3 regions of the Streptomyces sp. NPDC047315 genome follow, and region 3 is predicted to be linked to each of the others. Evidence: riboswitches for the same ligand, from Rfam matches in the RefSeq annotation. Region 3 holds a riboswitch; each other region holds the start of a gene.
The links. Region 3 has a riboswitch for cobalamin ahead of cobN (cobaltochelatase subunit CobN). Riboswitches for the same ligand answer to the same signal wherever they lie in the genome.
Positions count from the first base shown of each region.

Region 1: another riboswitch for cobalamin. It lies ahead of ABZ842_RS18200 (cobalamin biosynthesis protein); the one in region 3 lies ahead of cobN (cobaltochelatase subunit CobN).
Region 2: another riboswitch for cobalamin. It lies ahead of metE (5-methyltetrahydropteroyltriglutamate--homocysteine S-methyltransferase); the one in region 3 lies ahead of cobN (cobaltochelatase subunit CobN).

Region 1 is NZ_JBEYTZ010000014.1:53,798-63,785, reverse strand. It holds gene ABZ842_RS18220 (cobyrinate a,c-diamide synthase) at 1-622, opposite strand, end outside; gene cobO (cob(I)yrinic acid a,c-diamide adenosyltransferase) at 616-1,215, opposite strand; gene ABZ842_RS18210 (putative cobaltochelatase) at 1,220-3,289, opposite strand; gene ABZ842_RS18205 (cobyric acid synthase) at 3,552-5,114, opposite strand; gene ABZ842_RS18200 (cobalamin biosynthesis protein) at 5,111-6,091, opposite strand; cobalamin riboswitch at 6,253-6,384, opposite strand; gene ABZ842_RS18195 (hypothetical protein) at 6,513-6,737, opposite strand; gene ABZ842_RS18190 (inorganic phosphate transporter) at 6,750-8,054, opposite strand; gene ABZ842_RS18185 (class II aldolase/adducin family protein) at 8,359-9,021, shown strand; gene ABZ842_RS18180 (hypothetical protein) at 9,103-9,988, shown strand, end outside.
Region 2 is NZ_JBEYTZ010000033.1:61,883-71,870, forward strand. It holds partial or broken gene ABZ842_RS30845 (XdhC/CoxI family protein) at 1-176, opposite strand, end outside; gene ABZ842_RS30850 (hypothetical protein) at 301-498, opposite strand; gene ABZ842_RS30855 (molybdopterin cofactor-binding domain-containing protein) at 462-1,103, opposite strand; gene ABZ842_RS30860 (molybdopterin cofactor-binding domain-containing protein) at 1,084-1,500, opposite strand; gene ABZ842_RS30865 (response regulator transcription factor) at 1,514-2,197, opposite strand; gene ABZ842_RS30870 (serine protease) at 2,351-3,100, shown strand; gene ABZ842_RS30875 (GNAT family N-acetyltransferase) at 3,177-3,719, opposite strand; cobalamin riboswitch at 4,019-4,219, shown strand; gene metE (5-methyltetrahydropteroyltriglutamate--homocysteine S-methyltransferase) at 4,390-6,708, shown strand; gene ABZ842_RS30885 (enoyl-CoA hydratase/isomerase family protein) at 6,719-7,816, opposite strand; partial or broken gene ABZ842_RS30890 (FCD domain-containing protein) at 8,034-8,492, opposite strand; gene ABZ842_RS30895 (AraC family transcriptional regulator) at 8,599-9,198, shown strand; gene ABZ842_RS30900 (FAD-dependent oxidoreductase) at 9,442-9,988, shown strand, end outside.
Region 3 is NZ_JBEYTZ010000063.1:10,017-20,004, reverse strand. It holds gene ABZ842_RS37580 (TetR/AcrR family transcriptional regulator) at 1-597, shown strand, start outside; gene ABZ842_RS37575 (SAM-dependent methyltransferase) at 683-1,600, opposite strand; gene cobN (cobaltochelatase subunit CobN) at 1,824-5,417, opposite strand; cobalamin riboswitch at 5,459-5,578, opposite strand; gene cobG (precorrin-3B synthase) at 5,647-6,951, shown strand; gene ABZ842_RS37560 (precorrin-8X methylmutase) at 6,948-7,619, shown strand; gene ABZ842_RS37555 (precorrin-2 C(20)-methyltransferase) at 7,640-9,145, shown strand; gene ABZ842_RS37550 (cobalt-precorrin-6A reductase) at 9,170-9,910, opposite strand; gene cobM (precorrin-4 C(11)-methyltransferase) at 9,954-9,988, opposite strand, start outside.

The sequences.
Region 1 (9,988 bases), on a different contig from region 3:
CGTCCACCGACGCCACCGCGTCCGCCGAGCGCTCCGCCACCGGCACCAGGCCCAGGTGCCGGGAGGGCGTCGTCACCGACGCGCCCCGGCGCAGCGCGCCGAGCACGGGGACGCCCACCGCCTCCAACGCCTCCCGCAACAGCTCCTCGTGGCGGTCGGAGCCCACCTTGTTCAAGATCACCCCGCCGATGCGGACCTCGGGGTCCCAGGTCACGAAGCCGTGCACCAGCGCGGCGACGGAGCGCGACTGCGACGACGCGTCCACCACCAGCACCACCGGCGCCCGCAGCAACTTCGCCACCTGCGCCGTCGACGCCAACTCGCCCTGCCCGGACGCACCGTCGTACAGGCCCATCACGCCCTCGACCACGGCCACGTCGCACCCCGCCGCCCCGTGCGCGAACAGCGGGGCGACCTGCTCGGGGCCGCACAGGTACGCGTCGAGGTTCCGCCCCGGCCGGCCGCAGGCCAGCGAGTGGTAGCCCGGGTCGATGTAGTCGGGCCCCACCTTGTGCGGGGACACGGCGAGCCCCGTCGCGGCGAAGGCCGCCATCAGACCCGTCGCAACGGTGGTCTTGCCGCTGCCCGACGCCGGCGCGGCGATCACGAGACGTGCTACCACTCGATGCCCCGCTGGCCCTTCTGACCGGCGTCCATCGGGTGCTTGACCTTGCTCATGTCGGTCACCAGATCGGCCAGCTCCAGCAGCTCCGCGGGGGCGTTGCGGCCGGTGACGACCACGTGCTGGGTGCCTGGGCGGTCCCGCAGCACCTCGACCACCTCCGCGACGTCGACCCAGCCCCAGTGCAGCGGGTAGGCGAACTCGTCGAGGACGTACAGCCGGTACCGCTCCGCGGCCAGGTCACGCTTGACCTGCTCCCAGCCCTCCCGGGCCGCCTCCTCGTTGCTGAACTGCCGGTCGCGCTGGACCCACGACCAGCCCTCGCCCATCTTGTGCCAGTCCACCGTGCCGCCCTCGCCGGACGCCCCGAGGACGGTGAGGGCGCGCTCCTCGCCCACCTTCCACTTCGCCGACTTCACGAACTGGAACACCCCGATCGGCCATCCCTGGTTCCAGGCGCGCAGCGCCAGCCCGAAGGCCGCCGTCGACTTGCCCTTGCCCACGCCCGTGTGGACGAGGACCAGCGGCCGGTTGCGGCGCTGGCGTGTGGTCAGTCCGTCGTCGGGGACGACGGACGGCTGTCCCTGTGGCATCTGCTCACGCGGCCCTTCTGCTGTCACCAGCGGTTCGTACGTCCTTCACCAGGCCCGCGATCGCATCCGCCCGCAACTCGTCGAGCGTGACCGCGGTGCCCCCCAACTCCCCGGCGAGCCGGCCCGCGAGCCCGAGCCGCACCGGGCCGGACTCGCAGTCCACGACGATCGAAGCCGTGCCCTGCGCCGCGTGCAGCCGCGCCGCCCGGGACGCCAGCGCCACCGGCTCGGGCCCGCCGGTCGCCCGGCCGTCGGTGACCACGACCAGCAGCGGACGGCGCGCGGGATCGCGCATCCGCTCCACCCGCAGCACGTCGTGCGCCGTGAGCAGCCCCGCGGCGAGCGGGGTGCGCCCGCCGGTGGACACCTGGTCGAGCCGGGCCGCCGCGGCGTCCACGGAGGACGTCGGCGGCAGCACCACCTCGGCGTCCCGCCCCCGGAAGGTGACCAGGCCGACCTTGTCGCGCCGCTGGTACGCGTCCAGCAGCAGCGACAGCACCGCGCCCTTGACCGCGCCCATCCGCCGACGGGCCGCCATCGAACCCGAGGCGTCCACCACGAACAGCACCAGGTTCGACTCGCGCCCCTCCCGCACCGCCTGCCGCAGATCGTCCCGGCGCACCACCAGGCCGGCGCCGCTGCGCCCGCGGGAGCGCTGGTGCGGAGCGGCGGCCCGGACCGTCGCCGCCAGGTGCAGCCGGCCGAGCGCGCCCCGGGGGCGGCGCGAGCCGGTGGTGCGGCCGTGCTCGGCACGGGCGCGGGACCTGCGGCCCGCCGCGCCGTCACCGGTGCCGGGCACGGTCAGCGCCTTCGTACGGAACGGCTCGCCGGCGGAGACCGCCTGCTGTTCGGCGCTGGCGCCGACGGACTCCGGCTGGTCGGAGGAGGGCGACTGGGCCGGGACGTCCGGGGCGGCCGGTGACTCCGGTGCCTCAGGTCCGTCCTGTGGCGGCTGACCGCCGCCGCCCCCGCCGCCGCCCCCGCCGCCGCCCCCGCCGCCGCCCCCGCCGCCGTCCGGGTCCGGCTCCGGGTCGTCGTCGGAGTCGGGAGCGGGGTCGTTCGGGGCGGACTGCTCCAGCGTCTCGTCCAGCTTGTCCTCGTCCAGACCGGGCGCGTCGAAGGGATTGCGCCGGCGTCGGTGCGGCAGCGCCAACAGCGCCGCCTGCCGTACGTCGTCGGCGAGCACGTCCTCGCGCCCCGCCCACGCCGCCAACGCCGTCGCCGTACGGGCCATCACGATGTCCGCGCGCATGCCGTCCACCTCGAACGCGGCACACGTCGCGGCGATCTGGCGCAGCGCCACGTCCCCGAGCCGCACCCGCGGCAACAGCGCACGCGCGGCCGTCACGCGCGCCCGCAGCGCGTCCTCCTCCGCGGCCCACTCGGCGGCGAACGCCACCGGGTCGTCGTCGTACGCGAGCCGGCGCCGCACCACCTCGACCCGCTGGTCGGGCTCGCGGGACGCCGCGACCTCCACGGTGAGCCCGAACCGGTCCAGCAACTGCGGGCGCAGCTCGCCCTCTTCCGGGTTCATCGTCCCGACCAGCAGGAACCGGGCCGCGTGCCGTACGGACACGCCCTCCCGCTCCACGTACGAGGCACCCATCGCGGCGGCGTCCAACAGCACGTCCACCAGGTGGTCGTGGAGCAGGTTCACCTCGTCGACGTAGAGGATGCCGCGGTGCGCGTCCGCGAGGAGCCCCGGCTCGAAGGACTTCACGCCCTCCGCGAGCGCGCGCTCGATGTCCAGCGCACCCACCAGCCGGTCCTCGGACGCGCCGACGGGCAACTCCACCATCCGCGCGGCCCGCACCGCGCCGGGGCCCGGCTCGTGCGGGCCGTCGGGGCAGTCGGCGTCCGGGGCGGCGGGGTCGCAGGAGAAGCGGCAGCCGGCGACGACGGCGATGCCGGGCAGCAGCGCGGAGAGCGCGCGCACGGCGGTGGACTTGGCGGTGCCCTTCTCACCCCGGACGAGGACGCCGCCGACGCGCGGCGACACCGCGTTCAGAAGCAGCGCGAGCCGGAGGTCGTCCTGCCCGACGAGGGCGGTGAACGGATACGGGGTGCGGCTCATGCGGGTGCCTCCGGCTCGCGGGGTGGGGTCCGTTGTGGTTGCGGTGGTCGCTCGGCTGCGGGCTGTCTGCGGTTGTTCGCGCAGTTCCGCCCCCCACGCCCTCTGGGCATAGGTGGGGGCACCCCCACGCCTTCAGGGCGTAGGGGGCGGAACTGCGCGACAAGCCCACCACCGGGCCGCGGACGCAAACGTTGAGTGTTTGCCACGGCGCGACCGCGACCGCGACCGGAGGTCGGAGGGAGGTGGGGATTCGGCCCGGCCTTCATGACGGCGTTCCCGGGGCGCCCGGGTGGCCCGGTGGGACGAAGGGGAGGTTCGGAGGGGCGCCGCCTTCGATCAGGCGCCACAGCGCGTCGGTGTCCGCGTGTTCCGCGATCAGGTCGCCCAGGCGGTCCAGCTGTTCCTCGCGCAGCGCCGCGAACGACGTGTCCGGCGCCGGCACGAAGCGCCGGCCCGCCGCCTGTGCGACCCGCCGCAAGAAGCCGCGGCGGAAGCCGTCGCTCTCCAGCGAGCCGTGCCAGTGCGTGCCCCACACCGCCCCCACCCGGCAGCCGTCCAAGAACGCCTCGCCGCCCAGCACCTCGGCGACGCCGTGGTGGATCTCGTACCCCTCCACCGGCTCCCCGAGCGCCGAACCGGTCGGCCGGGCCAGCGTCTTGTCCGTCGCGAACCGCACCCGCACCGGCAGCAGCCCGAGTCCGGCGACCTCGCCCGCGCGGGACTCCACGTCGTCCTCGACGTGCTCGCCCAGGAGCTGGAAGCCGCCGCAGATCCCGAGCACCGGGCGGCCCTCGGCGGCCCGCCGCACGAGCGCGTCGGCGAGGCCGCGCTCCCGTAGCCACGCCAGTGCCCGGACCGTGCCCCGGGTACCGGGGACGACGACCAGGTCCGCGTCCACCAGCTCCTCCGGCCGGTCCACGAACCGCACCACCACGCCCGGCTCGGCCGCGAGCGCGTCCACGTCGGTGAAGTTGGACATCAGGGGCACGGCGCACACCGCCACCCGCAGCACCTCGTCGCCGACCGGGGGAGCCACCACCGACTCGCGCACGGCGCCGCGCAGCGACACCCGCAGGCCGTCCTCCTCGTCGATGCCGAGCCCGTGCGCGTACGGCAGGACGCCGTACGAGCGGCGCCCGGTGATCCCTTCGAGCATGTCGAGGCCCGGCCGCAGCAGGCTCACGTCACCGCGGAACTTGTTGACCAGGTACCCGGCGACCAGGCGCTGGTCCGCCGCGTCGAGCAGCGCCGTGGTGCCGAAGAAGGACGCGAACACGCCGCCCCGGTCGATGTCGCCGACGACGAGCACCGGCAGCTCCGCGGCGCGCGCCACGCCCATGTTCACGATGTCCGTGCGCCGCAGGTTGATCTCCGCGGGGCTGCCGGCGCCCTCGCAGATCACGGCGTCGTACGTGCTCCGCAACTCCTCCAGGCACTCCACGACCGTGGACAGCAGCGCCGCTCGGCCGCCGCCGGCGGCCGGGGTCCCCGAGCCGAAGAAGCCGCGGGCGCTCATCTCCCCGACCGGGCGGCCCAGCAGGACCACCTGGCTGGTGCGGTCGCTGCCGGGCTTGAGCAGCACCGGGTTCATCAGCGCGGTCGGCTCCACCCGGGCGGCCTGCGCCTGCATGGCCTGGGCCCGCCCGATCTCGGCGCCGTCGCGCGTCACGTACGAGTTGAGGGACATGTTCTGGCCCTTGAAGGGGGCCACCTTCACGCCCTGGCGGGTCAGCCAGCGGCAGATCCCCGCGGTCACCACGCTCTTGCCCGCGTCGGACGTCGTACCTGCGACGAGCAGTCCGCCGCCGCGTCGCTGACCGCTCATATGGCCCGCCCCTTCCGAAGTCGTACCGGCACCTGCGTACGGGCCAGTCGGCCGGCCAGCAGCCGCGCGGCCACGCTCGTGCCCAGCGCCAGCACGCCGACGCGCCGCGACAGCCGCACCGCGCGCGCCACGTCGGTGACCGCGACCGGGCGGGCGGCGCCGTTGAGCACCGCCCGGTGCTCCGTCCGGCCGCCGTACGACAGCGTGCCGCCGAGCCGCACTCCGAGCGCGCCCGCGAACGACGCCTCCACGGGGCCCGCGTTCGGGCTCGGATGGCGGTGCGCATCGGCCCGCCAGGCACGTACCGCCGCGCGCGGGTCGTCCCCGGCGACCACCGCGAGGGCGGCCGTCAGCCGCGCCCCCGGCCAGCCGACGACGTCGTCCAGGCGCGCCGAGGCCCAGCCGAACCGGCGGTGCCGCGGCGATTTGTGGCCCACCATCGCGTCGAGGGTGTTCACCGCACGGAAGCCCACCAGACCGGGCACGCCGGCGAGCGCGCCCCACACCAGGGCCCCCACCACGGCGTCGGAGGTGTTCTCGGCGACCGACTCCACCACCGCGCGTGCGATCTGCTGCTCGGACAGGGAGTGCGGATCCCGGCCGCACAGGTGCGGCAGCCGCGCCCGGGCGGCGGCGAGGTCGCCGGCCGCCAGCGCGTCCCCGACGGTGCGCGCCTCCCGCCCCAGCGACGTGCCCCCGACCACGGCCCAGGTGGCGGCGGCGGTCAGGGCGAGGGACGCGGCGGAGTGACGGCGCGCCCCGTGCGCGACGAGCGCCGCGGCGCCGACGGCGCCCCCGGCGCACACGGCGGTGTGCAGCGCGCCCCACCCGCGGTGGTCACGCCACAAGGTGCGCTCCACGGCGCCTGCGGCCCGGCCGAAGGCGGCGACGGGGTGTCCCCGGCGCGGATCGCCGAACAGCAGGTCACCGAGGACGCCGGTGGCGGCGCCGTACGCGAAGACACGGTCGGGCCGCACGGTTCAGCCGGCCGTCGGGCCGCAGGGCCGCGGGTCGCGCCGTCCGCGGGGGAGCAGCGGGCGCGGGGCGCGCCCCGGTGCTCTTCCCGGTGCGTGCAGAGCAGGTACGAAGCCGCAGCCGCGCATGTCGCATGTCCTCACTCAGGGTGTCCGCGCCCTGGTTCGACGTGATCGGCGGCGAGAGTTCCTGGCTCCCGGGGAGGGCTCCCCGGTGACAGTGGCGGGACCGCGCCGGATTCGCACCGGACTTCCTCTGCTGCCGCCGTAATGGCCCCGGCAGTCCACCACGGGGTGAGAAGGGCCGTCAACTTGCCCTTGACCTGCGACGGAGCCGTACGCACCACGACGGGCCGGGTCGTACGTCCAGCGAGGACGTACGACCCGGCCCGTCGTGGCGCGGTGCTGCGGCCGGATCGGCCGGTCAGTCGACGATGAGATAGATGCCGTAGGCCACGGCCACCGCGCAGAGCGCGAAGCAGGCGTACGCACCGGTGCGCGTCAGCACTCCGGAGCCACCGCCCGAGGCGCTCGCGGTCTCCTGCTTGCTGAGCATCACCACGCCCAGCGAGAAGAGGCCGACGAGGGCGACGGTGGCGACGAGGCTCACGCCGAAGACGGAACCGAGGGCTTCCCAGTCGATTTTCATGTTGCTCTGTCCTTACACCGCAGCCGGGCTGGCCGGGCCGTTCTCCGACGTCGAGGACGTGGCGGAGGCGGCGGAGGCCGGGATGGTCTTCGTGAGGTCGGCGCCGTCCGTGGCGCCCATGCCGCCGGCCGGCGGCGGGGTGACGGCCGCGATGGCGTTGGTGACGACGCCGGCGGGCTCGTCGGCGCTCTGTGCAGCGGCGCCGTCGGCCTGCTCGTCGACGTCGTTGACGTTGGTGTGGTCGACGACCTGGCGGCGGGAGATCACCCAGATCGCGGCGCTGGAGGCGACCAGGAAGACCGCGACCACGGCCACGCCCCAGTCACCCTGCTTGGTCACGAACTCGGAGGCGGCGGCGACCAGCGCGGCGGCCGGCAGGGTCAGACCCCAGGCCACGAACATCCGGGTGGCGGTCGACCAGCGGACCACGCCGCCCTTGCGGCCCAGGCCCGCACCCATGACGGCGCCGGAGCAGGAGTGCGTGGTGGAGAGGGAGAAACCGAGGTTCGAGGAGGCCAGGATGACCGTCGCCGCGCTGGTCTGGGCGGCGAAGCCCTGCTGCGGCTGGAGGTCGGTCAGGCCCTTGCCCATGGTGCGGATGATGCGCCAGCCACCGAGGTACGTGCCGAGGGCGATGGCCACGCCCGCGGAGACGATGACCCACAGCGGGGGGTTCGAGCCGGGGTCGAGGACGTCGCTGGCGACCAGGGCCAGGGTGATGATGCCCATCGTCTTCTGGGCGTCGTTGGTGCCGTGGGCCAGGGAGACCAGGCCGGCCGAGGCGATCTGACCCGCCTTGTAGCCCTTCTCGGTGCCCTTGGCGTCCGTGTTGCGGCCGATCTTGTACGTCAGTCGGGTGGCCAGCATCGCGGCGATGCCGGCGACGAGCGGCGCCGCGACGGCCGGGATCAGGACCTTGGTGATGACCGTGCCGCTGTTGACGGCGTCGAAGCCGACGGACGCGACGGTCGCGCCCACCAGGCCGCCCATCAGGGCGTGCGACGAACTGGACGGCAGACCGACCAGCCAGGTCAGCAGGTTCCAGAGGATGGCGCCGACGAGCGCGGCGAAGATGACTTCTGGGGTGATGCCTGATTCGTCGACTATGCCGCTGGAGATGGTCTTGGCGACCTCCACCGACAGGAACGCGCCGACGAGGTTGAGCACGGCGGACATGGCCACCGCGGTCTTGGGCTTCATGGCGCCGGTCGAGATGGTGGTCGCCATCGCGTTGGCGGTGTCGTGGAAACCGTTCGTGAAATCGAACACGAGAGCTGTCACGATCACGATCGCGAGCAGCAGCGTGATGTGTTCCATTTACCCAGGCAATCTATGGACGTCAGTGGCTCGCCGAACGTAAGTAACCTGGGTGAACGGAAGGTGAACTGGGGCGGGACTCACGGTGTCTCCAAGCGGTTCTAATGATTCCGTTTGTGTGTCGTCCGGGGTGCGGACCCACCCCGCCGCCGCCCTCCCGGCCGTCCGCGGCCCCGCGCCGCTGGGCGGCCGACCCTGCGGCGTCGATCTCTCGTCGATCTCCCGCCGCTTTCCTCTGACTTTGTGGTGATATGCATCACGGGTCCCTCTGGGCGACCGCGGCAGCGGCTGACAGGATCGGCACATGACCGAACGGACGTCCTACGACGAGATCGAACACACCTGGCGCGCCCTCGTGGCCACCGCCTGCCGCAGCTCCGCCGACGGCCTGGTCGTCGGCACCTCCGGCAACGTGTCCGCCCGGGTCGGCCCGCTCGTGCTCGTCACCCCGAGCGGAGTGCCCTACGACCGGCTCACCGACCGCGACGTGGTCGCCGTCGACCTCGACGGCCGCCAGGTCATCGGCTCCCTCGCGCCCACCAGTGAACTCTCCCTGCACCTCGCGGTGCACCGGTCCGGCGCCGGCCGCGCCGTGGTCCACACCCACGCCGTGCACGCCACCGCCGTCTCCACCCTCGTCCCGGAGCTGCCGCCGATCCACTACATGGCCGCGGAGGTCGGCGGACCCGTCCGCGTCGCCCCGTACGCCCCCTACGGATCGGACGAACTCGCCGCGCACGCCCTGACCGCCCTCGACGGGCGCGCCGCCTGCCTGCTCCAGAACCACGGCACCGTGACCCTGGGCGACACCCTCGACCAGGCGTACGACCGCACCGCCCAGCTGGAGTGGATGTGCCAGCTGTGGCTGGCTGCGTCCGGCGTCCCCGGCCGCACCCCCTCCCTGCTCACCCCCGCCCAGCTCGCCGAGGCCGCCACCCGCTTCAAGGGCTACGGGCAGCGCCCCTGAACCTCCCCGCCGGTCGGTCGGCGCGACCCGGGCGGGTGGCGCCGGCTGGCAGGCCGCCGCCGGGGTGCCGACACTGGAACGGTGCGCCCGGCAACAGCGGCGGCGGCAGCCGTCACCCTCCTGACAGGCGTCGGCGTGGCCGTGGCGGCGGCTGCCCGGTACGCGAGCGACGCGACGCTCCGCGCCAGCCCCGGGCCGACCCCGCCCGGCGAACCCCGACTCACCGTGCACGCCACCGCCGCCGGCCAGGTGACGCTCACCCGCAGCCTCGCGTCCCGCCGCCCCGGCACGTACGGCCTCACCGGCGCGGACGTCGACGCGATCGCCGGCCCCGTGCTCGACGGCCTGTCGAACTCTCCCGACACCGTGGTGCGCCGGCTCGAACGGGTCGGCCGCGGCAGCCTCACCCCGGGCACCCGGGTTCGCATGACGCCCCGGCTGCACGTCGGCACCCCCGCCGAAGCCCTCGGCATCGACCACCGGGACGTCACCGTCCCCGGCGAACTCGGCCCGCTCCCGTCCTGGTTCGTCCCCGGCGTCCGGGACACCTGGGTGATCGCCGTGCACGGCCTCGGCGCCACCCGCGAGCACCCCATGAACCTGCTGCCGTTCCTGCACCGCAGGAGCCTGCCGGTGCTCGGCCTCGGCTACCGCGGCGACCCCGACGGGCCCCGGCCCCCCGACGGGCTCAACCACCTCGGGGACCGGGAGTGGCGCGACGTCGACGCCGCCCTGCGCTTCGCCGTCCGCGGCGGCGCCCGGCACGTCGTCCTGTACGGCTGGTCCACCGGCGCCGCCATGGTCCTGCGCGCGGCGGCCGACTCCGCCCTGCGCGGCCACGTCACCGGACTCGTCCTCGACTCCCCGGTCCTCGACCAGGAGGCCACCCTGCGCGCGCTGGCCCGGGCGCGGCACACCCCGGGACCCCTGGTGCCGCTGGTGGTGCGGACGGCCCGCGCCCGCGCCG
Region 2 (9,988 bases), on a different contig from region 3:
ACCGCCCCTGCGACGCACCCGCCGGAGATCGAGCCGACGGCCGTGGCCTCGCCGTTCACGGCTAGGCCTGCGCCGGGATCACGGGGCGCGCTACCGCTGACCTGCACCACGGTCTCCACGGCGAAGTCGTGGCCCTGCCCGACCCAGCGGTGCAGGTCGTCGGCCATGTCCAACATGGGATTCTCCGTGGGGCTGTTGCACCGCGGCGACGGTCCCTCGTCGTACAGAGTTCGGCGTTCGGCGTTCGGCGTTCAGCGGTCAGCGGTCAGCGGTCAGCGGTCAGCGGTCAGCGGTCAGCGGTCAGAACATGAGCTGTTCGATCGTGATGGGCAGGGAGCGGACGCGTCGGCCCGTGGCGTGGCGGACGGCGTTGCCGATGGCCGCGGCGAGCCCGACCAGCCCGACCTCGCCGACGCCCTTGGTGCCGACGGCAGTCGCACGGTCGGGCCCGCCGACGAAGATCACGTCCATGTCGGGGACGTCCGCGTTGACGGGCATGAGGTAGTCACCGAAGGTGGCGTTGGCGATGCGTCCGGTCCCCGGTCGGTGACGGTCTCCTCGAACAGGGCCTGGCTGATGCCGCCCACCGTGCCGCCGACGATCTGGCTGGTGGCGGTCTTCTCGTTGAGGATCCGTCCGCCGTCGATCGCGGACACCACCCGCGCCACGCGCAGCAGGCCGAGGGCGGGGTCGATGCGCACCTCGACGAACTTCGCCCCGAAGGCGCCCGCGGCGGCCATGCCGAGCCCTTCCGGCTGCGGAGGCGTGCTCCGGCCGTCGGCGCTGAGCTCCTCCAGTCCGTGGCGGGCCAGGACGTCCGCGAAGGACTCCCCCTGCGCCGGGTCCCGGACGCGGTGGATGCGTCCGTCGGCGACGGTGACGTCGTCGAGCGCCGCGCCGCGCAGCGGAGAGTCGGCATCGGCGGCGGCCACGTCCAAGAACTCCTGCACCAGTCGGCGACAGGCGGTGTCGACGGCGTTGCCCAGGGCGCCGGTGAGACCCGAACCGCCCGCCTGGGGCGCGTACGGCATGTCGGAGTCGCCGAGGTCGAAGCGGACCCGGTCGACGCCCAGGCCCAGCAGTTCAACGACGAGTTGGGTCATCACGGTGTACGTGCCGGTGCCGATGTCGGTCGCGGGTGAGCACGTTGGGGCAGGCGTAGGAGACGGCGGATCCGTGGGATACGGGTTCGTAGTCCGCGTCCTCCATGGCCGCGGAGGACGTGCCGTGGTGCTCGATGGCGACGAGGTCGCCGGCGCGCGTGGCGCCGATCTTGATCCGCTGGACGCTGTCGGGTCGGTGTCCCACCGAGGTGATCATCTCGGGTCGGGTCAGGACGAGCTTGACCGGGCGCCTGACCTCCCGGGCGGCCAGCACGGCGAGGACGACGTGCGGCCACACGCGCAGACCGGCGCCGAAGCCGCCGCCGACGAAGGGGGCGGCACGGCCGAGGCGGTCGGGCCGCGGAGCGTACGCGGCGACCACCGCGGCAACCGTCACGGCAGGCGTACGATCACTGGGCCTGCCCTCCCCGGGGCCCGCGGGAGATGCGGTAGCCGAGGCCGGGGACGGTGTCGATGACCGTCGGGGCGCCGAGTTTGGCGCGGAGCTTGCTGACGGTGATCCGTATCGCGTTGGTGCGGTAGCTGGTCCTCTCCTCCCAGACCTGCTCGATCAGGTCTTCGTTGCTCACCACGGCGCCGCTCGCCTGAAGCAGCACCTCCAGCACGCCGAACTCCTTGCGGGTCAGGGAGAGGAGCCGTCCGTGCCGGCTGGCCTGGCGGCGGGCGGTGTCCAGGACGAGGCCGCGGTGCTCGATCACCGGCGGCAGAGCGGGGTGCGCACGGCGCCCCAGGGCGAGGACCCGGGCCAACAGCTCGGCGTGGTCGAAGGGCTTGGGCAGGTAGTCGTCGGCCCCGAGCGCCAGTCCCGCGATCCGCTCGTGCACGGCGCCGGAGGCAGTGAGCATCAGCACACGGGTCAGCAGCCGACGCTCGACCACCCATCGGCACACGTCGTCCCCGTGGACCCCGGGCAGGTCGCGGTCCAGGACCACCACTTCGTAGCCGCCGGAGTCGAGCTTCGCCAGCGCCTGCGTCCCGTCGTGCGCCACGTCCACCGCGATCGCGTCGCGCCGCAGCCCCTCGGCGACCATCCGCGCCAGGAACTCCTCGTCCTCCACCACCAGTACCCGCATGGCTCCTTCCTATCGCAGCGCGCATTTCCGCAGCGTTTGCACGATCGGATAAGGCGACGAAATCCCCGTCCCGGATAGAACGGAGACCGGCCCGACCGCGCATCCAACGCACCCGCGGAAGGGCCCTGTGCGTCACCAGAGAGAAGGGTTTGCATGAAGCTCATCGAGAACCGGACGGGCCGGCGTCCTGCAATCGTCGGCTCCCTTGCGGCACTTGCCGGGGTGGTAGCCCTCGCGACTCCGGCGCAGGCCGTCGTCGGAGGGTCCGACGCTCCCGCGCCAGAATCCTGGATGGCCTCCCTCCAGACGAAGGACGGCGCGTTCTGCGGCGGCACGCTGATCGACAGCGCATGGGTCCTGACGGCATTTCACTGCGTCGGAAGCGGCATCGCGAAGGACGACATACGGATTCGGATCGGCAGCCTCACCACCGGCACGGGTGGCACGGTCGCCAAGGTCCAGCAGGTCATCAAGCACCCCGACGCCAACATCACGCCCGACGGCGCGTTCGCGGGGCCCGACCTCGCCCTGCTCAAGCTGGACAAGCCGGTGCCCAACCGGCCCGCCAAGCTCAACGCGAAGACGCCGCCGACCGGTACACCGGCACGGCTCTTGGGCTGGGGAAACGCGTGTGAGGTCGACTTCTGCGAACCGGAGAAGCTTCAGGAACTCCAATTGCCCCTGCGCCAGAAGGTCACCGACAAACTCCGCTTCGAGGACGACAGGTTCCGCGGAAGCGGGCCCGGTGATTCCGGCGGCCCGCTGGTCATCAAGTCCGGCGACGGCTGGCGGCTCGCCGGGGTCGTGTCGTCCGGTGGCCGCACCAGCACGTACGCCCTCTCCTCCTTCACCGACGTGGCGCAGTACCGGAAATGGATCGTCCGGAGCATGAAGCAGCACTGACGGGTTGCTCAAGAGCCACACCACGCGTAATCCGACCGGTCGCAGGGGGCGTCGCGCGAAATGACGCCAGGGCGGTTCAGCCGGTCGGTCGGTCGATTCGATAGACGAAGTGCTCGCGGTCGTCGGCGGGATTGTCGGGCTCCAACAACGCTTCGGCGTAGCGGTGGAGCCCGGCCTTCTCCAACATGCGCCAGGAGGCCCGGTTGGCCGCGTGGACGGGCACGACGATGCTCTTCGCGTCCGGGTGATCCGTCCAGGTGGCCGCGACGACGGCCCGGACGATCCGCGTACCGAGCCCCCGGCCGGTCAGCTCAAGGTCACCGATCAGATAGTCCAGGGTCATCGCCTGCTCGGGCACCTCGGCCTGGGACGCCAGGTCGCCGAGGTACTGCGGATAGTCCGCGACCCAGCACCGCTGCACCAGAGCGACCGGGGTTCCGTCGACGGCGACGAGGAGGTCCTCCGACGGCTCCTCGCCCCGGGCCGCCGGCCCGAAGTCGCGTGCGACCGCTTCCGGCGACGTCTCGTGGTTCCACCAGCGCGCGACGTGCGGCTGCAGGAGCCATTGCCGGAGCCGAGGGAAGTCGGATTCGTCGAGTCTGCGCCAGGTGATCGTCACGGGAAGCCTCACGGAGTAGCCGGCATCTGCGGCTGTTATCCCAGACGACCGCTCCTGGCGTCACCCGGATTTCAGCCCGCGGGGAGCCGCGGAAGCGCCCGGGCACGCCCTCGCCCCGATGCCGGGCCGCCTCGGCCCCACCGTCGCAGCGGCCCGGGCCGCGCGTGTGCGACCACGGGCTACCCCGCCCCCTGCCCCTTCACACACCTCGACCGCGTGTCTCATCCCACTGTCCGGATGATGGACGACATGCGGACCCCTTCGGGAATTGCCGCTTAGGGTGACCGGTGCAGCTGGTTCGTCCCGTCCGCCAGGCGGGTGCGTCGCAAGAGGGAACCCGGTGGGAATCCGGGACTGCCCCGCAGCGGTGAGCGGGAACGACCGCCGTCATACGCACTGGGCCCGAGGGGTCTGGGAAGCGACGGCCAGTAGGTGTCCGCCGGAGGTTCCGGCAGGCGTGCCCGCGAGTCCGAAGACCTGCCCGTTGCCCGTACGCGGACCGGTTCCGCATGCGGCCATCTCGGTGACCTCGTGGGCGGGTCGGCGTACACAGCTGAAGCGAACGACCGCGCACATGTCGCGCGTGGACCGTCCGCCGCTGGTGTCACCCTTCGCGTCCCCGTACCCGGTCACCGGGAACTCAGGGATTCATCTCGCGAAGGAGATCTCCGTGACAGCGAAGTCCGCAGCCGCGGCAGCACGGGCCACCGTGTACGGCTACCCCCGCCAGGGCCGGGGCCGGGAGTTGAAGAAGGCGATCGAGGGCTACTGGAAGGGCCGCGTCACCGCCGAAGCCCTCCGGGCCACCGCCGCCGAGGTGCGCCGCAGCAACTGGCAGGAGCTGGCGCAAGCCGGCATCGACGAGGTCCCCACCGGGGACTTCTCGTACTACGACCACGTCCTCGACACCACCGTCATGGTCGGCGCCGTCCCCGAACGCCACCGGGCGGCCGTCGCTCAGAGCGCGCTCGACGGGTACTTCGCGATGGCCCGGGGCACCCAGGACGTCGCCCCGCTGGAGATGACGAAGTGGTTCGACACCAACTACCACTACCTGGTCCCGGAGCTGGGACCGGACACCGTCTTCACCACCGACGCGACCAAGCAGGTCGGTGAGCTCACGGAGGCCCTCACGCTCGGGCTCACGGCCCGGCCCGTCCTCGTCGGACCCGTCACCTATCTGCTGCTCGCCAAGCCCGCCCCCGGGGTGGCCGCGGACTTCGAACCCCTCACCCTCCTCGACCGGCTCCTGCCCGTCTACGCACAGGTCCTCGCGGAGCTGAAGGCGGCCGGCGCCGAGTGGGTGCAGCTCGACGAGCCGGCGCTCGTCGAGGACCGCTCCCCGGCCGAGCTGAACGCGGCGAGCCGCGCCTATCGGGTCCTCGGCACGCTGACCGACCGCCCGAAGCTGCTGGTCGCCTCCTACTTCGACCAGCTCGGCGACGCCCTGCCCGTCCTCGCCAAGGCACCGATCGACGGACTCGCCCTCGACTTCACCGAGAACGCCGCGGCCAACCTCGACGCCCTCGCCGCCGCCGGCGGCCTGCCCGGCAAGCGCCTGATCGCCGGCGTCGTCAACGGCCGCAACATCTGGGTCAACGACCTCTCCAAGTCCCTGGCCACGCTGGGCACGTTGCTCGGGCTGGCGGACCGGGTGGACGTTGGCGCGTCCTCCTCCCTGCTGCACGTCCCCTTGGACGCCGCTCTGGAGCGGGACGTCGATCCGCAGATCCTGCGCTGGCTCTCCTTCGCCCGGCAGAAGACCACCGAGATCGTCACCCTCACCAAGGGCCTGACCCGCGGCACCGCGGCCATCGAAGGCGAACTCTCCGCCAACCGCGCCGCCCGCTCCTCCCGCGCCACCTCGCCCATCACCCGCGACCCCGACGTCCGCGCCCGCGCCGAAGCCGTCACCGACGCGGACGCCCGACGCTCCCGGCCCTACGGCGAGCGGACGGTGGCGCAGCGCGAACGCCTCGGGCTGCCGCTGCTGCCGACCACCACCATCGGCTCGTTCCCGCAGACCGACGAACTGCGGTTGGCCCGGGCCGACCTGCGGGCCGGCCGGATCGACACCGCCGGTTACGAGGAGCGCATCCGCAACGAGATCCGCGAGGTGCTCTCCTTCCAGGAGAAGACCGGGCTCGACGTCCTGGTCCACGGCGAACCCGAGCGCAACGACATGGTCCAGTACTTCGCCGAGCAGCTCACCGGCTATCTGGCCACCCAGCACGGCTGGGTGCAGTCGTACGGCACCCGTTACGTCCGGCCGCCGATCCTCGCCGGTGACGTCTCCCGCCCCGACCCGATGACCGTGCGCTGGACGACGTACGCCCAGTCGCTCACCGACCGCCCCGTCAAGGGGATGCTGACGGGCCCGGTGACGATGCTCGCCTGGTCCTTCGTCCGCGACGACCAGCCGCTCGGCGACACCGCCCGACAGGTCGCGCTCGCGCTGCGCGACGAGGTCGACGACCTCGAAGCGGCGGGGACGTCCGTCATCCAGGTCGACGAGCCGGCGCTGCGCGAGACCCTGCCGCTGCGCGCCGAGGACCGGCACGCCTACCTGGCCTGGGCCACCGAGGCGTTCCGGCTCACCACCAGCGGCGTCACCCCGGGCACCCAGATCCACACCCACATGTGCTACGCCGAGTTCGGGGACATCGTCCAGGCCATCGACGACCTCGACGCCGACGTCATCAGCCTCGAAGCCACCCGCTCCCACATGCAGGTGGCCCGGGAACTCGCCTCCCACGGCTATCCGCGGGAGGCCGGCCCCGGCGTCTGGGACATCCACTCCCCCCGAGTGCCGAGCGCCGAGGAAGCCGCCGCGCTGCTGCGCACCGGGCTGAAGGCGATCCCCGCCGAACGCCTGTGGGTCAACCCCGACTGCGGTCTGAAGACCCGTGGTTGGCCCGAGACGCGTTCCTCCTTGGAGAACCTCGTCGCCGCGGCCCGCGCCGTCCGCGGCGAGCTGCCCGTCTCCTGAACCAGGGCGGTCACGGGCCGGGGCACCCGGCCCGTGACGTGCCGTGGTCGGCGAGGCCGAGTTCGTCCTCGCCGAGCGGGGTGAAGAACCGCTCCACGTCCGCATCCGACACCTCGGCGAGGGCGGCCGGGGACCAACGGGGGTTGCGGTCCTTGTCGATGACCTGGGCGCGGACGCCTTCGACCAGGTCGGGGGTGGACAGCGCGGCGCAGGACACCCGGTACTCCTGGTCGAGGACGGCCTCCAAGGAGCCGAGCCGGCGGGCGCGCCGCACGGCGGCCAGGGTGACCTTGAGCGCGGTGGGTGACTTGGCGAGCAGGGTGTCTGCCGCCTCCTTGGCGGCGAGGTCGCCGTGGGCCTGGAGTCGACCGACGACCTCCTCGACGGTGTCCGCGGCGTAGCAGGCGTCGATCCACCCGCGCCGGGCGGCCAACTCGCCCGGGGGCGCCGACTGGACGTGTCGGGTGAGGGCGTCGCGTACGGGCAGCTCGGCGAGGTCTGCGAGGAGCGTCGGGAGCGAGTCGGAGTGCACGTAATGGTCGGCGAGCCCGCACAGCAGGGCGTCGCCGGGCCCGATCTGCGCCCCGCTCAGCGCCAGGTGGGTGCCCAGCTCTCCGGGGGCGAGCGCGAGGAGGTGGCTGCCGCCGACGTCGGGGACGAAGCCGATCCCGGTCTCGGGCATGGCGACCCGGGAGCGTTCGGTGACGATCCGGACGCTGCCGTGCGCGGAGACGCCGACGCCGCCGCCCATCACGATCCCGTCCATCACGGCGACGTAGGGCTTCGGGAAGCGGGCGATGCGGGCGTTGAGGTGGTACTCGTCCCGCCAGAAGGCGGCCGACGCGGCGCCGCCGCCGCTGCGGACGTCGTCGTGGATGGCGCGGATGTCGCCGCCCGCGCACAGGCCCCGCTCCCCCGCGCCGGTGATGACGACGGTCTCGACGGTCGGGTCGCGCTCCCAGTCGTCCAGGGCGCGGTCGATGCGCCGGACCATCTCGTGGGTGAGCGCGTTCAGGGCGCGGGGGCGGTTGAGGACGATGTGGGCGGCCCGCCCGGTGGTGAGGAGGACGGTCTCCTCGCCACCGGTCGTCGGTGCGGTGTCGGTCATCCGAACGCCTCCGTCGGGCCGCTGGTCACGATGGCACGCATGATCTCGCCGGTTCCTTCCAGGATCTCAGGATCTGGTGGACCCACAGGTCTCGAACGATCATCTCAACGCCGTGGCCGTGGTCGGCATCATCGACCACGCGCGTGGGGCGCGGCAGGGCGCGGCGATCGACTCAGAGGGATCAGAGGGATCAGAGGGATCAGAGGGATCAGAGGGATCAGAAGGAGTGGAGCAGGGCGAGGGTCTGCCGGAGTTCGTCCCGCAGCGCCCGTCCGGCCGCGTCCGCGTCTCCCCGTACGACGGCGTCCACCAGTGCGGCGTGCCCCTCGTCACCGTGGTTCGGGTCGTCGGAGCGGAGGCCGAGCAATTCGACCAGGTCGAGCAGTCGCTGCTCCAACACGGGGACGAACTCGGTGAACAGGCCGGTGAGCACCGGGTCGCGGGCCGCGGCGACCACGGTCCGGTGCAGCGCGATGTCGGCCGCGACGAACTCGGGGTCGTCGGCGTTCGCGGCCTCGCGACGCCTGGCCAGGGCTTCTTGGAGGGCCGTGACGTCGTCCTCCGTCCTGCGCCGCGCGGCCAGTTGCGCGGCCTCCACCTCGACGAGCAGCCGCACCTCGTAGACGTCGGTGATGGCGGCCTGACGCAGTTGGGTGGACCAGTCCTCCTTGGGCTGAACGACTTCCATGTGCTCGTCTGGGCCTACCGCGGAACCGCAACTCGTCGTCGGAGGACGAAAGCGCCGGCTGCGGCAGGGCGACGTCGCCTGGCTGACGGCGGGAATGCGCAACAGCATCACGCTCCCGCGCGGCGCGCTCCTGCTTCCGCTCGGCTCCCGCCCCGGCCCCTCGGCGACCGCGCCGAAGGACGCCCTCGTCCACGGCTTCCCGCCGCAGGCCGAAGGCTTCCTCCTGCACACGGCCGTCGCGAACTACGGCTTCATCCGCCCGGAGGGACACGACCCCAACGGCATCACGCGGAGCTTCATCGAACTCTTCGCCGCTCCGCACCTCCTCACGGCCGCCGACGGATCGGCCTCCTCCGCCGTCAACCGGATCGCCGAGGAGCTCCGACGCAACCCTGCGAGCCGCCGCACGCTCGCCCGGTGGGCCTCGGAACTCGGGGTGGACGCCAGGACCCTCGGTCACGACTTCGTCGAAACCACCGGTCAGACGTACGCGCAGAGGCGGGCCCAGCTCCGCATGACCCTGGCACGCCAGTACCGAGAAGAGGGCATGACGGTCGGACGGGCCGCACGGACACTCGGCTACGCGGACGCCTCCGCCCTGCCCCGCGTCTTCACCCGCGCCCACGGGATGCCACCGCGCGAGTACCGCCGAAACGGCTGGCAGCAAACCGACGAAGACGTCATCGTCCGCTAGTTCGTGTCCGCAAAGTCCCGCGCGGCCCCGTGCGGCAGTGCCGCGCCTTGGCTGGCGCGCTGGCGCCGTGCGACAAGCCCGCCACCGGGCCGCAGAGACCAACGCTCCCCCAGGGAAACGGCGGCTACGTCAAGAGACGCAGAAACGCGCACGGGACTCGTGACCCGCATCACATGCGGACCCCGTCAGGGATCGGGGCGCCGTCTCGTTCAAGGGGTACGCGAACGAGACAGGAGCAGCCCCATGAAGCACCGCATCGTCGTCCTCGGCGCCGGGTACGCCGGGGCCTTCGCCGCCGGCAATCTGGCCCGCCGGCTCTCCGCCGCCGACGTCGAGATCACCGTCGTCAACGCCGAGTCCGACTTCGTCGAGCGGATGCGGCTCCACCAGTTCGCCAGCGGTCAGAACCTCGCGTTCCGCAAGCTCGCCGACGTGTTCGCCGGTACCGGGGTGCGGCTGCGGCTGGCCCGCGTCACCGGTGTCGACCCCGAACGGAAGACCGTCGCCGTCACCGGTGATGACGGGGCCGCCGAGATCGCGTACGACACCCTCCTCTACGCCCTCGGCAGCTCCGTGGCCCACCACGGCGTCCCCGGCGTGGCCGAGCACGCCTTCGACGTGACCGGCCGCCCCTCGGCGCTGCGACTGCGCGAGCGCCTGGCCGGTCTGGGCGAGGGCGGCAGGGTGCTGGTCGTCGGCGAGGGGCTGACCGGCATCGAGACCGTGACCGAGTTCGCCGAGTCCCGCCCCGACCTCTCGGTCGCGCTCGCCGCCCGCGGGGAGCCGGGCG
Region 3 (9,988 bases):
GCCCGCGATCTCGGCATGACCGTGCAGGCGCTGTACCACTACTTCGCGAGCCGGGACGACCTCATCACCGCGTTGGTCACCCGGGCGTTCGAGGACCTGGCCGACGCGGTGCAGTTCGCCGTCGACCGCGCGCACGAGGACCCGTCCGTGCCGCGGTTGGTGCACGCGGCCGAGGGATACCGCCGGTGGGCCATCGACCATCCCGAGCGGTTCCAGCTCATCTTCGGTTCACCGCTGCGCGGTTACGCGGCGCCGCCCGGCGGCCCCACCACCCAGGCCGTGCAGCGGATGAGCGGGATCTTCCAACGGGAGCTGTTCGCCGGCTACTCGATGGAGCAGTTGGCAGCCGCCGACATGCCCACGGCCTCACCGGAGATGCGCGCGCATCTGGGGCAGCTGTCGCCGGACGGCCTCGGTGCGCTCCCACCGTCCGGGGTGCACCTGCTGTTGAACGCCTGGGGGCGCATGCACGGCCTGGTCGTGCTGGAGGTGTTCGGGCACACCTCGTTCCTGGGCGGCCACCAAGGGGAGGTCTTCCAGGTGTCCATGGCCCATCTGGTGGAGGACGTCCACCGCAGGCTCGCAACTGCGCGCTGAGGTCCGGAACGAACACCGCCCCGCCGTCCGTCGGTGTCGACGGACGAGGGGGCGGAGCGGGGTCGCCGCGAGGGGCGTCGGTCGGTCAGGGCTTGTGGGCCACGAGTCCGTAGATGCCGATGTCGGCGTCCGTGACGTCCCGGATGTCCAGATACTTGATCTTGTCGATGTCTTCGAGGCCGTCCAGGTAGTCCGGTTCGGGCGCCTGGACCATCGCGCTGTCGGCCGCGTGGTCCGGCCGCCAGTGGTGGACGGGGACGATCCCGGGTTCGACCAGCTCCAGCCCGTTGGTGCTGACGAACCGGCCGATCTCCTCACAGGTGCGCCGCACGATGGCGAATCCCCGTTGCTTGAACTCCTCGGTCACGTTCGCCATCCGCTCCGGATTGAGGTCGTCCGTGAGGTGGCTGAGGACGACGGCGCTGCCGGACGGCAGGGCGTCGACCAGTTCGGCGGTGACGGCGTGCGCCTGCTCGCCCTCGACCAGGTGCAGTACGGCTGCGAGCACCAGCGCCACCGGCCGGTCGAAGTCGAGCGTCCGCGCCGCTTCGGCGAGGATGGCGGCGGGCGCGCGCAGGTCCTGCTCGATGTAGTCGGTCCGCCCCTCGGGGCCGGTGGCGAGCAGGGCGCGGGCGTGCGCGAGGACGACCGGGTCGTTGTCCACGTACACCACCCGGGACTCGGGGGCGATGCGCTGCGCGATCTGGTGCACGTTCTCCTGGGTCGGCAGCCCGGTGCCGACGTCGAGGAACTGCCGGATGCCCCGCTCCGCCGCCACGTGCACGACCGCGCGGCGCAGGAAGTCCCGGTTGTGACGGACGGTGAGATAGGCGCGCGGGTCGACCCCGAGGGCCGCCTTCGCTGCCGCCCGGTCGGCCGGATAGTTGTCCTTACCACCGAGAAATACGTCATAGACCCGGGCGGGGTGCGCCCTGGTGGTGTCGATCCGGTCGCTCCGTCGGATCGGCTCGACAGGGCCGGGAACAGGGGCTTCACCGCTCATCGGGACCGTCCTCGGTGGTCGTGGGCGTGCACGGGCGCACGCTCAAGAATCAGCACCTGAATTAGACCATCCGACGACGCATTCCAGACACCGGGTCCGCGATCAAGTCCGCTTGGGACGAGCGGTAGTTGACGGGGCGTCGGGTTTCGGGCGGGGCTCGGAGGGACGGGAACGCCGGGCGGGACCCGAGGTCCCGCCCGGCGTTCCCGGTCTCCACGCCGCTCTACTCCCCGTCTTCCAGTTGTCCCTCGGCCTCCAGGTACGCCTGGCGCAGCGCCTCCAGCACCGCCGGGTCGGGCTTCGCCCACATCCCGCGGGACTCCGCCTCCAGCAGCCGCTCGGCGATGCCGTGCAGCGCCCACGGGTTGGCCTGTTCGAGGAACGCGCGGTTCGTCGGGTCCAGCACGTACGTCTCGGTGAGCTTGTCGTACATCCAGTCGGCGATCACGCCGGTCGTGGCGTCGTAGCCGAAGAGGTAGTCCACGGTGGCGGCGAGTTCGAAGGCACCCTTGTAGCCGTGGCGGCGCATCGCCTCGATCCACTTGGGATTCACCACCCGGGCGCGGAAGACCCGGGAGGTCTCCTCGACGAGCGTGCGGGTGCGGACCGTCTCCGGGCGGGTGGAGTCGCCGATGTACGCCTCCGGCGCGGTGCCGCGCAGCGCGCGGACCGTGGCGACCATCCCGCCGTGGTACTGGAAGTAGTCGTCGGAGTCGGCGATGTCGTGTTCGCGGGTGTCGGTGTTCTTCGCCGCCACCGCGATGCGTCGGTACGCGGTCTCCATCTCGTCGCGCGCGGGACGGCCGTCCAACTCCCGGCCGTAGGCGTAGCCGCCCCACACCGTGTAGACCTCGGCGAGGTCGGCGTCGGTGCGCCAGTCGCGGGAGTCGATGAGCTGGAGGAGGCCGGCGCCGTACGTGCCGGGGCGGGAGCCGAAGATCCGGGTGGTGGCGCGGCGTTCGTCGCCGTGCTCCGCCAGGTCGGCCCGGACGTGGGCGCGGACGTGGTTGACCTCGTCCGGCTCGTCGAGGGACGCGGCCAGCCGCACGGCGTCGTCGAGCAGGCCGATGGTGTGCGGGAAGGCGTCGCGGAAGAAGCCGGAGATGCGCAGCGTGACGTCGATCCGGGGCCGGCCCAGCTCCTCCTGCGAGATGGCCTCCAGACCGGTCACCCGGCGGGACGCGTCGTCCCAGACGGGGCGGACGCCGAGCAGGGCGAGGGCTTCGGCGACGTCGTCGCCGGCGGTCCGCATCGCGCTGGTGCCCCACAGCGAGAGCCCGACGGAGGTGGGCCATTCGCCGTTGTCCGTGCGGTAGCGCTCCACGAGGGAGTCGGCGAGGGCCTGTCCGGTCTCCCACGCGAGGCGGGAGGGCACGGCCTTGGGGTCGACGGAGTAGAAGTTGCGGCCGGTCGGCAGCACGTTGACCAGTCCGCGCAGGGGCGAGCCCGAGGGGCCGGCGGGGACGAAGCCGCCGGCCAGGGCGTGCACGGCGTGGTCGAGTTCGTCCGTGGTCGCCGCGAGCCGGGGGACGACTTCGCGGGCGCCGAACTCCAGGACGGCGGCGACCTGTTCGCCGTGCTCGGTGGGGACCGCGGCCGGGTCCCAGCCGGCGTCCTCCATCGCCTGGACGAGGTCGCGGGCCCGCTGCTCCGCTTCGTCCGCGGTCGTACGGGTGGCGGCGGACTCGTCGAGGCCGAGGGCTTCGCGCAGGCCGGGCAGGGCGGTGGCGCCGCCCCAGATCTGGCGGGCGCGCAGGATAGCGAGGACCAGGTTGACGCGGTCGGGCCCGGCGGGCGCGGTGCCGAGGACGTGCAGGCCGTCGCGGATCTGGGCGTCCTTGACCTCGCACAGCCAGCCGTCGACGTGGAGGAGGAAGTCGTCGAAGCCGTCGTCGTCGGGGCGGTCGGCCATGCCCAGGTCGTGGTCCAGCTTGGCGGCCTGGATGAGGGTCCAGATCTGGGCGCGGATGGCCGGCAGCTTCGCCGGGTCCATCGAGGAGATCTGGGCGTACTCGTCGAGGAGCTGTTCCAGGCGGGCGATGTCGCCGTAGGAGTCGGCGCGGGCCATCGGCGGGACGAGGTGGTCGACGAGGGTGGCGTGCACGCGCCGCTTGGCCTGGGTGCCCTCGCCGGGGTCGTTCACGAGGAACGGGTAGACCAGCGGCAGGTCGCCGAGTGCGGCGTCCGGGCCGCAGGCGGCGGACAGGCCCGCGTTCTTGCCGGGCAGCCACTCCAGGTTGCCGTGCTTGCCCAGGTGGACCATGGCGTCGGCGCCGAAGCCGCCGTCGGACTGCGGGGCGGCGATCCAGCGGTAGGCGGCCAGGTAGTGGTGGGAGGGTGGCAGGTCGGGGTCGTGGTAGATCGCGATCGGGTTCTCTCCGAAGCCGCGCGGCGGCTGGATCAGCACGAGCAGGTTGCCGAAGCGCAGGGCCGCGAGGACGATGTCGCCCTCCGGGTTGGCGCTGCGGTCGACGAACATCTCGCCCGGGGCCGGGCCCCAGTGCTCCTCGACGGCCGAGCGCAGCTCCTTGGGCAAGGTGGCGAACCAGCGCCGGTAGTCCGCCGCGGGGATGCGGACCGGGTTGCGGGCGAGCTGTTCGTCGGTGAGCCAGTCCTGGTCGTGTCCGCCCGCGTCGATCAGCGCGCGGATCAGCTCGTCGCCGTCGCCCGAGGCGAGGCCGGGGACGTCCGTGTCGCCGAAGTCGTAGCCCTCGGTGCGCAGTCGGCGCAGCAGGGCGACGGCGCTGGCGGGGGTGTCGAGGCCGACGGCGTTGCCGATGCGGGAGTGCTTGGTCGGGTAGGCGGACAGTACGAGGGCGAGGCGCTTGTCGGCCGCCGGGATGTGCCTGAGGCGTGCGTGGCGGACGGCGATGCCGGCGACGCGGGCGGCGCGCTCGGGGTCGGCGACGTACGCGGGCAGGCCGTCGGCGTCGATCTCCTTGAAGGAGAACGGCACGGTGATCAGTCGGCCGTCGAACTCGGGCACGGCGATCTGGCTGGCCGCGTCCAGCGGGGAGACGCCCTCGTCGTTCTCCTCCCAGGCGGCGCGCGATCCGGTGAGGCACAGGGCCTGGAGGATCGGCACGTCCAGCGCGGTCAGCGCGCCGGCGTCCCAGGACTCGTCGTCGCCGCCGGCGGACGCGTCGGCGGGCTTGGTGCCGCCGGCGGCGAGGACGGTGGTGACGATGACGTCGACGGCGCGCAGCTCTTCGATCAGCTCGGGCTCGGGGGCCCGCAGCGAGGCGACGTACAGGGGCCGGGGCCGTCCGCCGGCGGCTTCGACGGCGTCGCACAGCGCGTGGACGAAGGCGGTGTTCCCGCTCATGTGGTGGGCGCGGTAGTAGAGCACGGCGACGTTCGGGCCGTCGCCGGCGGGCGGCGCGGTCCGCTCCAGGGGGCCCCAGGTGGGGGCCGGTGCGGGAGCATCGAAGCCGTGGCCGGTGAGCAGGACCGTGTCGGACAGGAAACGGGCGAGGTGTTCCAGGTTGGTCGGCCCGCCGTGGGCGAGGTAGGCGTGGGCTTCGGCGGCGATCCCGACGGGGACGGTGGAGGCGGCCATCAGTTGGGCGTCGGGGGCCTGTTCGCCGGAGAGGACGACGACGGGGCGCGTCCCGTCGGCCATCAGCAGGTCGAGCCCCTCCTGCCAGGCGCGCAGGCCGCCGAGGAGTCGTACGACGACGAGGTCGACCCCGTCGAGGAGGGCGGGCAGGTCGTCCAGCGGGAGACGGGCCGGATTGGCGAAGCGGTAGGGCACCGGGCCCGCGGACGCACGGGCGCTGAGCAGGTCGGTGTCGGATGTCGACAGGAGCAGGATCATGCGGCGTCGGCCTTCCTCGGGGTGTCCGCGCCCCGGGCGTGTCAGACGGCGGGAGTTCCTGGCTCACCCGGCCCTTGCGGGTCGGGTTCACAGTGGCGGGACCGCGCCGGATTCACACCGGGCTTCCTCCCCTGTCGCCGTCGTGGCGATGGCGGACCGGCTGGTCCGCCCGAGACATAGTAAGGGCCGGGCGACGAGGGCGGGACGTACCACCGGTGTGACGATCGGTATGCTCGCCGCCATGGCTCCCTCACCTTCATCGCCCCAGGCCACGACGGCTGCGCGGGAACGTGGCGACGCCTGCCCGGGGACCTTGCGGCTGCACGCCGCGGACGACGGCGCGCTGGCCCGGGTCCGCCTCCCCGGGGGCGTGGTGACCGTCGCGCAGGCGCGGACGCTGGCAGCAGCGGCCCGGCGACTGGGGGACGGTGACCTCCACCTCACGTCACGCGGGAACGTTCAGCTGCGGGGGTTGCGGGAGGGCTGCGGCGCCGAGTTGGCCGAGGTGCTGGGTGCTGCCGGGCTGTTGCCCGCCCCCGGGCACGAACGCGTGCGCAACGTCGTCGCGTCGCCGCTGTCGGGCCTGGACGGGCGCGGTCTGCACGACGTGCGGCCGTGGTTGACGGCCCTGGACCGGTTCCTGTGCGCGAGCAGTGCGACCCGCAAGTTGTCGGGGCGGTTCCTGTTCGCCCTGGACGACGGGCGCGGGGACGTGGCCGGGCTGGGCGCCGACGTGACCGTACGGGCGAGGGCCGACGGCGGGGCCGCCCTGTGCCTCGGGTCGACCGGGGCGGTGCTGCGGGTGTCCGCGGACGACGCGCCGCGGTCGGCCGTCCTGGCCGCGGAGGCTTTCCTCACGACCGTAGCGGCGAGCGGGACGCCGGTCTGGCGGGTGGACGAACTCGCCGTGGCAGCCGAAGAGTTGGCGAGCGCGGTGGGCCGTCGACTGACGGACGGCGCAGTCGACTTCGAGAAGACGGCGCAGCGCGAGCCGGTGGACACCGCCGGTCCCCCGCCGGGAGCCGTCGGCACGGCCCTGTCCGTACACGTTCCGCTGGGTCGTCTCTCCGCCGCGCAGTGGGGGGAGTTGATCGGTGTCGCCGCGTCCCCGTCGAGCGGCGAGCTGCGGCTGACCCCGTGGCGGGGCGTCGTGGTACCGGTGCCGGACCTCGACGGCCCGCAGGCGGCCACGGCGCTGGACCGGCTGGAGGCCGCCGGCCTCGTCGTCGACCCCGCCTCCCCCTGGCTCCGCGTCGGCGCCTGCGTCGGTCGGCCCGGGTGCGCGAAGTCCCGTACTGACGTACGGGCGGACGCCACGCGCGCCCTGGTCGCCGTCGGCCGCGCACCCCTGCCCGTGTACTGGTCCGGGTGCGAGCGGCGCTGCGGGCGCCCGCGCGGCGATCTGATCGACGCGGTCGCCGCGCCGGACGGCGGATACCGGCTGACCGCCGCGGTGCAGGGCCGCGACCCCCGTACCACCGCACTGGACGACCCTTCCCACTTCGCCACCGCCCTGGCGGCGATCGCCCCATGAGCCGCACCACGACCGAGAGCAGCGAGAAGAACACCGTGACCACCTACGACTACGAGAAGGACGGCGCCGCGATCTACCGGCAGTCCTTCGCCACCATCCGCGCGGAGGCGGACCTCGCGGGCCTGCCCGCCGACGTCAGCCAGGTCGCGGTGCGGATGATCCACGCCTGCGGAATGGTCGATCTGGTGCGCGACGTCGCGTACACGCCCGCAGTGGTGGCCCGCGCCCGCGAGGCCCTGCGCGCCGGGGCGCCGATCCTCTGCGACGTCCAGATGGTGGCGAGCGGTGTGACCCGCAAGCGGCTGCCCGCCGACAACGACGTGGTGTGCACCCTGTCCGACCCGGCCGTGCCCGAGTTGGCGGCCCGGTTCGGCACCACGCGCAGCGCCGCCGCGATGGAGCTGTGGCGGGACCGGCTGGAGGGCGCCGTGGTCGCCGTCGGCAACGCGCCCACCGCGCTGTTCAGGCTGCTGGAGATGATCGAGGAGGGCGCGCCGCGGCCGGCCGCGGTCATCGGCGTCCCCGTCGGCTTCGTCGGCGCCGTCGAGTCCAAGGACGCCCTCGCCGCGCACCCGTCGGGGCTGGAGCACCTGGTGGTGCGGGGCCGTCGGGGCGGCAGCGCCATCGCCGCCGCCGCGCTCAACGCGATCGCGAGCGAAGAAGAGTGAACGAGAGCGGGCACACAAGCGTGAACGGCAAGCTGTACGGCGTCGGCCTGGGCCCCGGCGACCCTTCGTTGATGACCCTGCGCGCGGTCGAGGCGATCGCGGAGGCGGACGTGGTCGCGTACCACAGCGCCCGGCACGGGCGGTCCATCGCCCGCTCGATCGCGGCGAAGCACCTGCGCGCCGACCACGTCGAGGAGCCGTTGGTCTACCCGCTCACGACGGAGACCACGGACCATCCCGGCGGCTACCGGGGCGCGATGGAGGAGTTCTACGCCGAGGCCGCGGCCCGGCTCGCGGTGCACCTCGACGCCGGTCGCACCGTCGCGGTCCTCGCGGAGGGCGATCCACTCTTCTACGGGTCGTACATGCACATGCACAAGCGGCTGGCCGACCGGTACGAGACCGAGGTGATCCCGGGCGTCACGTCGGTGTCCGCCGCGGCGGCCCGGCTCGGCACCCCGCTCGCGGAGGGCGAGGAGGTGCTGACGATCCTGCCGGGCACGCTGCCCGAGGAGGAGCTGACGGCGCGGCTCGCTTCGACGGACTCGGCGGTGGTGATGAAGCTCGGGCGCACCTTCCCCTCGGTGCGCCGTGCGTTGGAAGGCGCGGGCCGGCTGGCGGACGCCCGGTACGTGGAGCGGGCGACGATGGAGGGGGAGCGTTTGGCGGCCCTCGCCGACGTGGACCCGGAGTCGGTGCCGTACTTCTCCGTCGCCGTGCTGCCGAGCCGCGTCGACGTCGAGCGTCCGACGGCCGGGGAAGGCGCGTGCGGCGAGGTCGTCGTGGTGGGCACCGGGCCCGCAGGGCCGCTGTGGCTGACCCCCGAGACGCGGGGCGCGCTGGCCGCCGCGGACGACCTCGTCGGTTACACCACCTATCTGGACCGGGTGCCGACCCGCCCCGGTCAGCGGCGCCACGGCTCCGACAACCGGGTGGAGGCCGAGCGCGCCGAGTTCGCGCTCCAACTCGCGCTGCGCGGACGGCGGGTCGCGGTGGTCTCCGGGGGCGACCCGGGGATCTTCGCGATGGCCACGGCCGTTTTGGAGGCGGCTTGCGAGGAGGCGTACGCGCACGTCCCGGTGCGCGTGCTGCCGGGGGTGACCGCGGCCCATGCCGCCGCCGCCCGCGCGGGCGCCCCACTGGGCCACGACTTCGCGACGATCTCCCTGTCGGACCGGCTCAAGCCGTGGGAGGTGATCGCCGAGCGGCTGCGCGCCGCGGCCTCGGCGGATCTGGTGCTGGCCCTGTACAACCCCGGTTCGCGAAGCCGCACCTGGCAGGTCGGCAAGGCTCGTGACCTGCTGCTGGAGCACCGGGCGCCGGACACTCCGGTGGTGGTCGCACGGGACGTCGGCGGCAGCGGCGAGCGGGTGCGCGTCGTACGGCTGGGCGAACTGGACCCGGCGGAGGTCGACATGCGCACGGTGCTGCTGGTGGGCTCGTCGCAGACGCGGGCCGTGCGGCGCGGGGACGGCGGGGACGGCGAGGAGGTCGTCTGGACGCCGCGGCGCTATCCGGAGGCGTGAGGGGTCACTGGCGCCCACCGGGCGTCAGTGACTGCGGACCCAGGCTGCGGCCTCGTCCGGTGTGGCGACGGCGGGCACTCCTTCGGGCGTCGGGGGCCTGCGCACCACGACGACGGGCAGCCCCGCTTCCCGGGCGGCCACCAGCTTCGGCGCGGTGGCCGCTCCCCCGCTGTCCTTGGTGACGACGACGTCGATCCGGTGGCGGCGCAACAGTGCGCGCTCCCCGTCGATGGCGAACGGCCCGCGGTCGAGCAGGACTTCCATCCGGGGCGGGTGCGGGGCCTGCGGCGGGTCCACGGACCGTACGAGGAACCACGGGTCGACGAGGTCGGCGAAGGCCGCGAGCCCCGTGCGTCCGGTGGTGAGGAAGATGCGTCGGCCGAGCCCGGGCAGCACGCCGGCGGCCTCTTCCAGGGAGTCGGCCTCGTGCCATCGGTCGCCCTCGGTCGGCTGCCAGCCGGGGCGGCGCAGCGCGAGCAGGGGGACCCGTGCGTCGGCCGCGGCCCGGGCCGCGTTGAAGCTGATCGTGCGGGCGAAGGGGTGCGTGGCGTCGACGACCGCGGCCACCCGGTGCTCCACCAGCCATGCGGTCAGCCCGTCGACGCCGCCGAAGCCTCCGACCCGCACCTGTCCGGGCGGCAGCCGCGGCGAGGCCACCCGGCCGGCCAGGGACGTGGTCACCCGTAGGTCGGGCCGTTCGTCGGCGGCGAGGAGTTCGGCGAGGCCGCGGGCCTCCGTGGTGCCGCCGAGGATCAGTACGTGCACGGCCGTCCCGTCCCCCGTGGCGTACGGCTGCCGCCCCGCCGGGTCAGCACGTGTGCCGTTCGCGCTCGGGCGAGTACA